Regions from separate parts of the Actinoplanes hulinensis genome, predicted to be linked through region 2. Evidence: riboswitches for the same ligand, from Rfam matches in the RefSeq annotation. Region 2 holds a riboswitch; the other holds the start of a gene.
What was found. A riboswitch is a leader RNA that binds a small molecule or an ion and turns the genes downstream of it on or off. The one in region 2 is predicted to bind thiamine pyrophosphate.

Region 1: linked by a shared signal. The riboswitch ahead of KZ829_RS02650 (thiamine phosphate synthase) and the one ahead of KZ829_RS22945 (ECF transporter S component) in region 2 are both predicted to bind thiamine pyrophosphate.

What each region holds. Positions count from the first base shown of each region.
Region 1 is NZ_JAHXZI010000001.1:549,772-554,656, reverse strand. It holds gene KZ829_RS02660 (class I SAM-dependent methyltransferase) at 1-435, shown strand, start outside; gene KZ829_RS02655 (ABC-F family ATP-binding cassette domain-containing protein) at 464-2,110, shown strand; TPP riboswitch at 2,144-2,254, shown strand; gene KZ829_RS02650 (thiamine phosphate synthase) at 2,248-2,832, shown strand; gene thiO (glycine oxidase ThiO) at 2,829-3,851, shown strand; gene thiS (sulfur carrier protein ThiS) at 3,848-4,048, shown strand; gene KZ829_RS02635 (thiazole synthase) at 4,051-4,794, shown strand; gene KZ829_RS02630 (thiamine phosphate synthase) at 4,788-4,885, shown strand, end outside.
Region 2 is NZ_JAHXZI010000012.1:76,086-80,970, reverse strand. It holds gene KZ829_RS22960 (hypothetical protein) at 1-467, shown strand, start outside; gene KZ829_RS22955 (DUF6328 family protein) at 447-944, opposite strand; gene KZ829_RS22950 (alpha/beta fold hydrolase) at 976-1,791, opposite strand; TPP riboswitch at 1,887-1,989, shown strand; gene KZ829_RS22945 (ECF transporter S component) at 2,060-2,650, shown strand; gene KZ829_RS22940 (ABC transporter ATP-binding protein) at 2,654-4,084, shown strand; gene KZ829_RS22935 (energy-coupling factor transporter transmembrane component T family protein) at 4,081-4,884, shown strand.

The DNA of each region.
Region 1 (4,885 bases), on a different contig from region 2:
GAGGGTGCCCTGCTCGACCTGGGCTGCGGCTACGGCCCGATCGCGTGCGTGCTGGCCAGCGAGGCGCCGGGCGCCACCGTCTACGCCGTCGACGTCAACGCGCGGGCCCGTGACCTGGCGAGCGAGAACGCCGAACGGCTCGACCTGGCCGGCCGGGTGCTGGTGCGGGCCCCGGAGGAGGTGCCGGCCGACGTCACCTTCACCGAGATCTGGAGCAACCCGCCCACCCACATCGGCAAGGCCGGGTTGCACACGCTGCTGGAGAACTGGCTGCCCCGGCTCGCCCCGGACGGGGTCGCCTGGCTGGTGATCAACCGGAACCTGGGTGGCGACTCGCTGCACTCCTGGCTCGCCGGGCTCGGCTGGACGGTCGAGCGGACGGCCAGCCAGCGGGGATTCCGGGTGCTGCGGGTCACCGGAAAATCGACTGACTGAATCGCTCTGTACAGGGAGGATGCCCGGCATGGGTTACGTGGATGTCGCCGGTGCCGGGTTCGTGCTCCCGGACGGGCGTGAGCTCTTCACCGACGTGTCGTTCCGGGTCGGCGAGGGAGCGAAGGTGGCGCTCGTCGGGCCCAACGGCGCCGGCAAGACCACGCTCATGCGGATGGTGGCGGGTGACATCCCGACCCAGAGCGGCGTGATCGCCCGATCCGGTGGGCTCGGTGTCATGCGGCAGTTCATCGGGATGATCGGCGACGACCGTACCCTGGAGGATCTCGCTCTTTCTCTCGTGCCACCCGCGCTGCGCGCGGCAGGTGAGCGACTGCGCACGGCCACCGCGGCCCTCGACGAGACCGAGAAGACCCAGATCGCGTACGCGAACGCGCTCGCCGGCTGGGGTGAGGTCGGCGGGTACGACGCCGAGGTGCTGTTCGACACGGTGGCGGTGTCCATCCTCGGCCGGCCGTGGGAGGAGACCCGGCACCGGATCGTGCGGACCCTCTCCGGCGGCGAGCAGAAACGGTTCGCCCTCGACCTGCTGCTCCGCGGCGCCGACGAGGTGCTGCTGCTGGACGAGCCGGACAACTTCCTCGACGTGCCCGCCAAACGCTGGCTGGAGCAGCGGCTGCGCGAGTCGAACAAGTCGGTGCTGTACGTCTCGCACGACCGGGAGCTGCTGGCCCAGACCGCGGACCGGGTGGTCGCCGTCGAGGGTGGCGGCGCGTGGACCCATCCGGCCGGGTTCGCCTCCTGGCACGAGGCACGTGGGCACCGGCACGAGCGGCTCGAGGAGAACCGGCGGCGCTGGGACGAGGAGCACGAGAAGCTCAAGGAACTCGTGCTCACGCTGCGGAACAAGGCGGCCTTCAACGACGGGCTGGCCTCGCGCTACCAGGCCGCGCAGACCCGGCTCCGCAAGTTCGAGGAGGCCGGGCCGCCGCCACTGCCGCCCAAGGACCAGGCCGTGAAGATGAACCTTCGCGGTGGGCGTACTGGGAAGCGGGCGGTCATCTGCGAGCGGCTCGAGCTGGAGAACCTGACGTTCCCGTTCGACGTGGAGATCTGGTACGGCGACCGGGTCGCGGTGCTGGGCGCCAACGGCACCGGCAAGTCGCACTTCCTGCGGCTGCTCGCGGCCGGCGGCAGCGACCCGGATCTGGAGCACAAGCCGGTGGACGGGGCGCCGCTGGCGTACGTGGCACACGACGGGGTGGCGAGGCTCGGCGCGCGGGTCCGGCCCGGGCACTTCTCGCAGACCCACGACCGGCCGGAGCTGGTGGAGAAGACGCTGGTCGAGATCCTGTGGCGGGGCGACGAGCACCGGTCCGGGATGGATCGGGCCGGCGCCATGAAGGCGCTCAACCGGTACGAGCTGGCGGCCCAGGGGGACCAGCGGTTCGGCACGCTCTCCGGTGGGCAGCAGGCCCGGTTCCTGGTGCTGCTGCTGGAGCTGTCGGGGGCCACCCTGCTGCTGCTCGACGAGCCCACCGACAACCTGGACCTGGCCTCGGCGGAGGCGCTGGAGGAGGGGCTGAGGGCGTTCGACGGCACGGTGATGGCTGTCACGCACGACCGCTGGTTCACCAGGTCCTTCGACCGTTTCCTGCTGTTCAGGGGCGACAACGAAGTTGTGGAGGTTCCTGAACCGGTCTGGGACGTTCGCTAGTTTTCCTGTGACGGACCGGTTAGGGTCCGGTTACGACCAACCCACGGGAGTCCGGGCACCGGGCTGAGAGGGGGGCTGATGCGGCCCCCGACCGTCGAACCTGATCCGGGTCATGCCGGCGCAGGGAGGAGTGCTTCATGCGCATCGCCTTTCCCCGTATCCATGTCATAACAGACACATTGGATGTCGTGCGCGGTGTCGCGGGGCTCGATGACATCGCGGTGCAGATCCGGGTGAAGACCAACGACGCCCAGGCGTACGAGCTGGCCGTCGCCGCCGTCGCGATCTGTCGCCCGGCCGGCACGATGGTGCTGGTCAACGACCGGGTCGGGGTGGCTCTCGCGGCGGGCGCGGACGGCGTCCACGTCGGCGCCGACGACCTGCCGGTCGAGGTCGTCCGGCGGATCCTCGGGCCGGCCGCGATCGTCGGCGCCACCTGCCGGACACCCGCGGCCGCGCGGGCGGCCGTCGCCGCCGGAGCGAGCTACCTCGGTGCCGGGCCGGCGTTCCACACCTCCACGAAGGACGGGCTGCCACCACCGCTCGGGCCGGCCGCGATCGCCGCGGTCGCCGAGGCGGTTCCGGGTACGCCGGTCCTCGCGATCGGTGGGATCACCGCTGACCGGGTGCCGCTTCTCGCGGTGCACGGTGTGGCGGCGGTCTCCGCCTTCGCGGCGGACCCGAAAGGAGCGGCGGCCGAGTTCCTGCAGGCGCTGTCATGAGCGTCCGGATCGCCGTCGTCGGGGGCGGCATCATCGGGCTCGCCATCGCCGCCGAACTGCTCGACCGTGGGGCCGACGTCACCGTCTACGACCCGGCGCCCGCCGGGACGGACGGGGCCTGGCACGTCGCGGCCGGGATGCTCGCGCCCGGTGGTGAGTCGGCCTTCGAATACCCGCATCTCACCCGCCTGCTGGAGGCCTCCGGCGAGTTGTGGCCGTCGTTCGCGGCGCGGCTCGGTGACGTCGGCTACGACGAGGCGGGCACCCTCTCGGTGGCGCTCACCGCCGATGACGTGGTCGATTGCGCGCGGGAGTGGAAGCACCAGAAACTGGCCCGGCTCAGCGGCTCCCAGCTGCGGGATCTCGAGCCGGCGCTGTCGCCGCGGGTGCGGGCCGGGGTCTTCGCGCCGACCGAGATCCAGGTCGATCCGCGCAAGGTGGTCGCGGCGCTGCGCTCTTCTTTGGAAGGGCGCGTCTATGCACAGCATATTTCTGATCTATCCGAGTTGGATGAAGACCTGACCGTGGTCGCGGCAGGCTGCGGGACCGCCACCCTCACCGGGTTACCGATCCGGCCGGTGAAGGGCCAGGTCCTGCGCCTGCGCGGCGAACCCGGCCTGCTCCGCCACGTGATCGACGGCGCGGCCGACGGACGGCACGTCTACCTGGTCCCGCGCGCCGACGGCGAGGTCGTGGTCGGCGCCACCCAGGAGGAGCGCGCCGACCGGCAGATCACCGCGGGCGGTGTGCACGACCTGCTGCGGGCCGCCCTCGACCTGGTGCCCGGCCTGGCCGAGCACGAGATCACCGAATGGACCGTGGGTCACCGGCCGGGCAGCCCGGACAACGCGCCGCTGCTCGGGTTCCTCGACGACAGCCGCCGCACCGTGGTCGCGGCCGGCCACCACCGCAACGGGATCCTGCTCGCCCCGATCACCGCACGACTCATCGCCGACCTGGTGTTCACCGGCTCGGCGGACCCACTGCTGGAAGCGTTCGCGCCCGGGAGGTTCGGATGAAGTTGACGATCAACGGCCAGACCCAGGACCGGTCCGGCACCTGCTCGGTGGCGACCCTGGTCGCCGAGATCATCGCGGCCCAGCGCGGGGTCGCCGTGGCGGTCAACGGGACGGTCGTGCCGCGGTCGGTGTGGGGGCAGGTCGACCTCGCCGACGGCGACCGGATCGAGGTCCTCACCGCGGCGCAGGGAGGGTGACGATGTTCCTTCCGGAGAACGGGCTGATCCTCGGCACCGGCGGGGCGAACAGTCTCGCCGCACTGGAGGAGGCCGTCGTCGCGTCCGAGACCACGCTCGTCACCGTGGCGCTGCGCCGGGTCGACGCGGCCGGGCCCGGACTGCTGCCGATGCTCGACCGGCTCGGCGTACGGGTGCTGCCCAACACGGCCGGCTGCTACACCAGCGGGGACGCGGTCAAGACCGCGCAGATGGCCCGGGAGGCGTTCGAGACCGAGCTGATCAAGCTGGAGGTGATCGGCGACGAGCGGACCCTGCTGCCGGACGGTGTGGAACTGCTCAAGGCCGCGGAGATCCTGGTGGCGGACGGGTTCACGGTCCTGCCGTACACCAGTGACGACCCGATCCTGGCCCGCCGCCTGGCCGACGCCGGGTGCGCCGCCGTCATGCCGGCCGGTTCGCCGATCGGCTCCGGGCTGGGCATCTCCAACCCGCACCACATCGAGTTGATCGTGCAGAGCGTCGACGTGCCGGTGGTTCTCGACGCCGGGATCGGCACCGCCTCGGACGCCGCCCTCGCCATGGAGCTCGGCTGCGACGCGGTCCTGATCGCCAGCGCCATCACCCGCTCCGACGACCCGGCGGCGATGGCCGCGGCGATGCGGCACGCGGTCACGGCCGGCCGGCTCGCCCGCGCCGCCGGGCGGATCCCACGCCGCTTCCACGCACTGGCGTCCACCCAGGACGACGGGATCGCCGAATGGTGACCCCCGGCGGGCTCGTCGTGCTCACCGATCGGCGGTCCGCCGCCGGGCCGTTGCCCCAGGTGGTCGCGGCGGCGGTTCGCGGTGGCGCGGC
Region 2 (4,885 bases):
AGCTGGAGAGCGCCGGCAGCGGCATCGCCGACAACCTGGCCGACGCGTCCGGCAAGGTGGGCCGGGTGCCGGTCGTCGGTGACGATCTGACCAGGCCGTTCACCGGCGCCGCGGACGCCGCGCGGGCGATCGCCGACGCCGGTCACGAGCAGCAGGAGATCGTCGGACGGCTGGCGCTGATCCTGCCGCTGGTGGCGGTGGCCGTACCGTTGGCTCTGGTCCTGTTCCTGTGGCTGCCGCTGCGGCTGCGCTGGATGCGCCGGGCCGGGATCGCGGCCGCGGTCCGGGACGACGCGGCCGGCCGTGACCTGCTGGCGCTGCGCGCGCTGGCCGGCCGCCCACTCGGTGAGCTGACCAGGCTGGGCCCGGACATCGCACAGAGCTGGCGGGCCGGCGACGCGGCCGCCGTGGATGCCTTGGCCGAGCTGGAGCTGCGGTCGCTGGGCCTACGAGGACGCCGAGTCTGACTCGTCGCCCCACTCCCGGTGGGCGAACGGCAGGATGGCCCAGTAGGTCAAAAACCAGGCCCCGGTGACGACGGTCAGCGGGATGGCCCACATCCAGTTCAGCAGGTAGTCGGTGATCAGCAGGACGCTGCTGACCATCGAGACCAGCATGAAGGCCAGGCCGCCGGACGCCATCTTGTGGGCGTAGCGGACCAGTTCCGGTTTGCGGCCCTGCCGGAACAGGGCACGGTGGAACGCCACCGGCGAGATGATCATCGCGGTGGCGAAGGCCGCGCTGATCAGCGCGACGATGTAGGTGTCCTTCTGGAAGCCGGTGACCTTCGGGAACCCGCTGCTGAACGGCAGGGTCAGCAGGAACGCGAAGAGGATCTGCACTCCGGTCTGCGCGACCCTGAGTTCTTGGAGGAGATCGCCGAAGTTGCGATCCCAGCGCTGTTTCTCGGTCTCACGGGAGGTGTGGTGCGTATCGACCGCCATGTCGCGAGAGCGTTCCCCCGTGGGCTCGTGGTCAAACGCCGATCCGTGCCAGGACGGCGTCGGCGAGCTCGCGTGGCGCCTGTTCGGGCACCCAGTGGCTGACCCCGCGCATGGCCACCATCTGGTACTCGCCTCGCACCCAGTCCCGGGTCCGCAGCGCCGCGGTGAGCCCGACCACCCCGTCCTTGTCGCTCCAGACGTACGTGGTGGGCACGGTCACCACCCCGAGCCCGGAGTACTCCTCGCTGGCGATGGCCCGGTACCAGTTGAGCCCGCCGGTCAGCCGGCCCGGCTCACGCATCGCCGCCACGTACTGTTCGGCGCGCATCCCGATGGGGCGCAGCATGAGCCGCAGGGCGAGCGAGTGCCGGGCGGACAGCACCTTCTCGGCGATCGCGGAGCGGAACAACCCCATGTAGGCGAGCCGGGCCTGCTGGGAGGGCCGGACCCGGAGGGCGAGCAGCAGCGCCCGCGGGTGCGGCACGGAGATCGCGGTCAGGGTCCGGACCCGGTGCGGGTGGTGGACGGCCAGCTGCCAGCCCACCTGGGCGCCCCAGTCGTGGCCGACCACGTGGGCGCTCTCGATGCCGAGGGCGTCGAGGACGGCGATGGCGTCGTCGGTGACTTCCGACATCCGGTACGCCGAGACCGCCGTGGGCCGCGCGCCGGGCGAGTAGCCGCGCTGGTCCAGGGCGTAGGTCCGCAGCCCGGCCTCGTGCAGGCGGGGCAGGATCAGGTCGAACTCACGGGAGTCCTGCGGGAATCCATGGAGCAGGAGGACCGGATCGCCGTCCGAGGGTCCCCCCTCGTACACATCGAACGTCATGCCCCTGGCCTTGACCTCGATCACGTGATCACTACCTCCCTGTGCCGCGCTGCTACCAGGTGTTACGGTCATCGAAGCACATCCACCGAGGCCTTGCCCGCGAGAGCGGACGGGCTTCGATCCGACAGGGGAGCGCACAGCGCTGAGAGTGCGGGTGACCGCAGACCCTCGTACCTGATCTGGGTAATGCCAGCGCAGGAAGTTCGGTCCTCTCCAGCCGCGTCGCACCCGGGCGCCGCTGCCCGGGTCGCGGCGTGCGTCTCCTCCCGGTGTCCGCTGGGAGGCGTACATGAAAGACATCAACCCGAACCGGTGGCGCACGATAGACATCGTGATCGCCTCGGTGATCGCCGTGGCGTTCGGCGTCATCTTCTGGGCGTGGGGCAACCTCTGGGTGATCACCGAGGGCGCCTTCGCCTTCTTCCCCCCGTCCCAGACCGTGCTGTACGGCGTCTGGCTGATCCCGGCCGTGCTGGGCGGCCTGATCATCCGCAAGCCGGGCGCGGCGCTCTACACCGAGCTGGTGGCGGCGCTGGTGTCCGGGCTGCTCGGCAGCACCTGGGGCCTGACCGTCGTCTGGCAGGGCCTGGCGCAGGGTCTCGGCGCCGAGCTGGCGTTCGCGGCGTTCCGCTACCAGTCGTTCCGGATCGGCACCGCGCTGCTGGCCGGCACGCTGACCGGCGTGAGCGCGGCGATCTTCGACTTCTTCGTGTGGAACTCGGAGACCGCCCTCTGGTCCTACCGGATCCCGTACGCGCTGATCACCGTCCTGAGCGGCGCCGTGATCGCCGGCCTCGGCTCCTGGGCGCTGGTCCGGGCGCTGGCCCCGACCGGTGTGCTGGACCGGTTCGGAGCCGGCCGCGAGCGGGCAACGATCTGATTCATGAGTGAGGTTCGGCTTCGCGGCTTCGGGTGGCGGCACGCCGGGCGCCGCGCCTGGGCGGTCCGCGGGCTGGACCTGGAGATCCGGCACGGCGAGCGGGTGCTGCTGCTCGGTCCCTCCGGGGCCGGCAAGAGCACCCTGCTCGCCGCGCTCGCCGGTCTGCTGCCGGAGGACTCCGGCGAGTCCGAGGGCGCCATCGAGATCGACGGGCTGGACCCGCGCAAGGCCCGCGAGCGGGTCGGCATCGTCTTCCAGGACCCGCAGACCCAGCTCGTGATGGCCCGCAGCGGCGACGACGTGGCGTTCGGGCTGGAGAACCGGGGAGTACCGGCCGGCGAGATCTGGCCACGGGTGTCCGACGTACTGGATCGCGTCGGTTTCCCGTACCCCGTCAACCGGTCCACCGCCGCGCTCTCCGGCGGTGAGGCGCAACGTCTCGCCCTGGCCGGGGTCCTGGCCCTGCGGCCCGGGCTGCTGCTGCTGGACGAGCCGACCGCCAACCTCGACCCGGCGGGCGCCGGGCTGATCCGGGACGCGGTGGCCCGAACCGCCGACCCCTCGACCACGCTGATCATCGTGGAACACCGGGTGGCCGAGGCCCTTCCGCTGGTCGACCGGGTCGTGGTCCTGGAGCCGGGCGGTGGCGTGCGCGCCGACGGCACGCCCGAGCTGATCTTCGCCGCCTACGGCGACAAACTCGCCGGCGAGGGCGTCTGGGTGCCAGGCTTCAGCACGCCGCCGATCAAGGCCGCCACAAAACCGGCAGACGATCTGGTACGCGTGACGCGCGCCGAAGTCACGAAACGCCTCCCACCCGTCTCGCTGTCCGCCGCGGCGGGCGAGGTGGTGGCCGTGACCGGGCCCAACGGCGCCGGCAAGTCCACGCTGGCGCTGCTGCTCGGCGGCCTGCTGGCGCCGACGTCCGGCCGGGTCGAGGCGTTCGGGGACCGCCGCCCGCCGCACCGCTGGCGGGCCGCCACCCTGACCGGGCGGATCGGGTCGGTCTTCCAGAACCCGGAGCACCAGTTCGTCACCGGGCGGGTCGCCGACGAACTGGCGCTCGGCCCGCGCCGGCTGGGCCGCACCCCGGAGCAGATCCGCCGCACCGTCGACGACCTGCTGGACCGGCTGCGGTTGACCCGGCTCGCGGAGGCGAACCCGTACACCCTCTCCGGCGGTGAGGCCCGCCGGCTCAGCGTGGCCACGGCGCTGGCCACCGCGCCCCGGCTGCTGGTGCTCGACGAACCCACCTTCGGCCAGGACCGCCGCACCTGGCGGGAACTGGTCGAGCTGCTGGCCGGGCTGCGCGACGACGGTCACGGGGTGGTCGCCGTCACGCATGATGACGCTTTCGTCCGTACCCTCGCTGATCGAACCGTGCCCCTCGGGGAGCCGGCGCCGGACCCGCTGCCGCGGAGGTCTCGTCCGTGAGCCTGTCCGTGGAGCCGATCGCCGATCCCGCCGCGCCGCTGGCCCGCCGCAACCCGGTCGCCAAGCTGGGCGCCGCGCTGTTGTTCACGCTGCCGCTGATCCTGTCCGTCGACCCGTTCACCCCGTCCGCGGCCCTGGTCGTGGAGCTGCTCGTGCTGCCGTTCTTCGGCATCCGGATGCGGCTGCTGGCCCGCCGGCTTGCTCCGCTGCTGCTCACCGCGGGCGGGATCCTGGTCACCATGGTCCTGTTCGCCGGGGAGCGGACCGGGGCCACCGTGGCGTCGCTCGGGCCGTTCGACGTCACCACCGGCGTGCTGGCCACCGCGGGCGCGCTGGTCCTGCGGATCTTCGCGATCGCGCTGCCCGGCATCGTCGTCTTCGCCACCACCGACCCGACCGACCTGGCCGACGCGCTGGTGCAGAACGCGAAGGCCCCGGCCCGGTTCGCGATCGGGGCGCTCGCCGCGTTCCGGCTCGTGCCGCTGCTCGGTCAGGAATGGCGGGCGCTCACCCTGGCCCGGCGCGCGCGCGGGGTGGACGCCGGGCGCAACCCGCTGGCCAAACTGCGGCTCTTCGGGTCGACGGCGTTCGCGCTGCTGGTGGGGGCGCTGCGGCGCGGGGTGCGGCTGGCGGTGGCGATGGACGCGCGCGGGTTCGACGCCGGCGTCCCGCGTACCCACGCGCGGGTGCAGCACTTCACCGCGCCCGACGCCGTCCTGCTGGCCGCCGCCCTCCTGACCGGTCTCGCGATCCTCACCCTCACGCTGGCACTGGGCTACTTCAACCCGATCATCGGCTGAC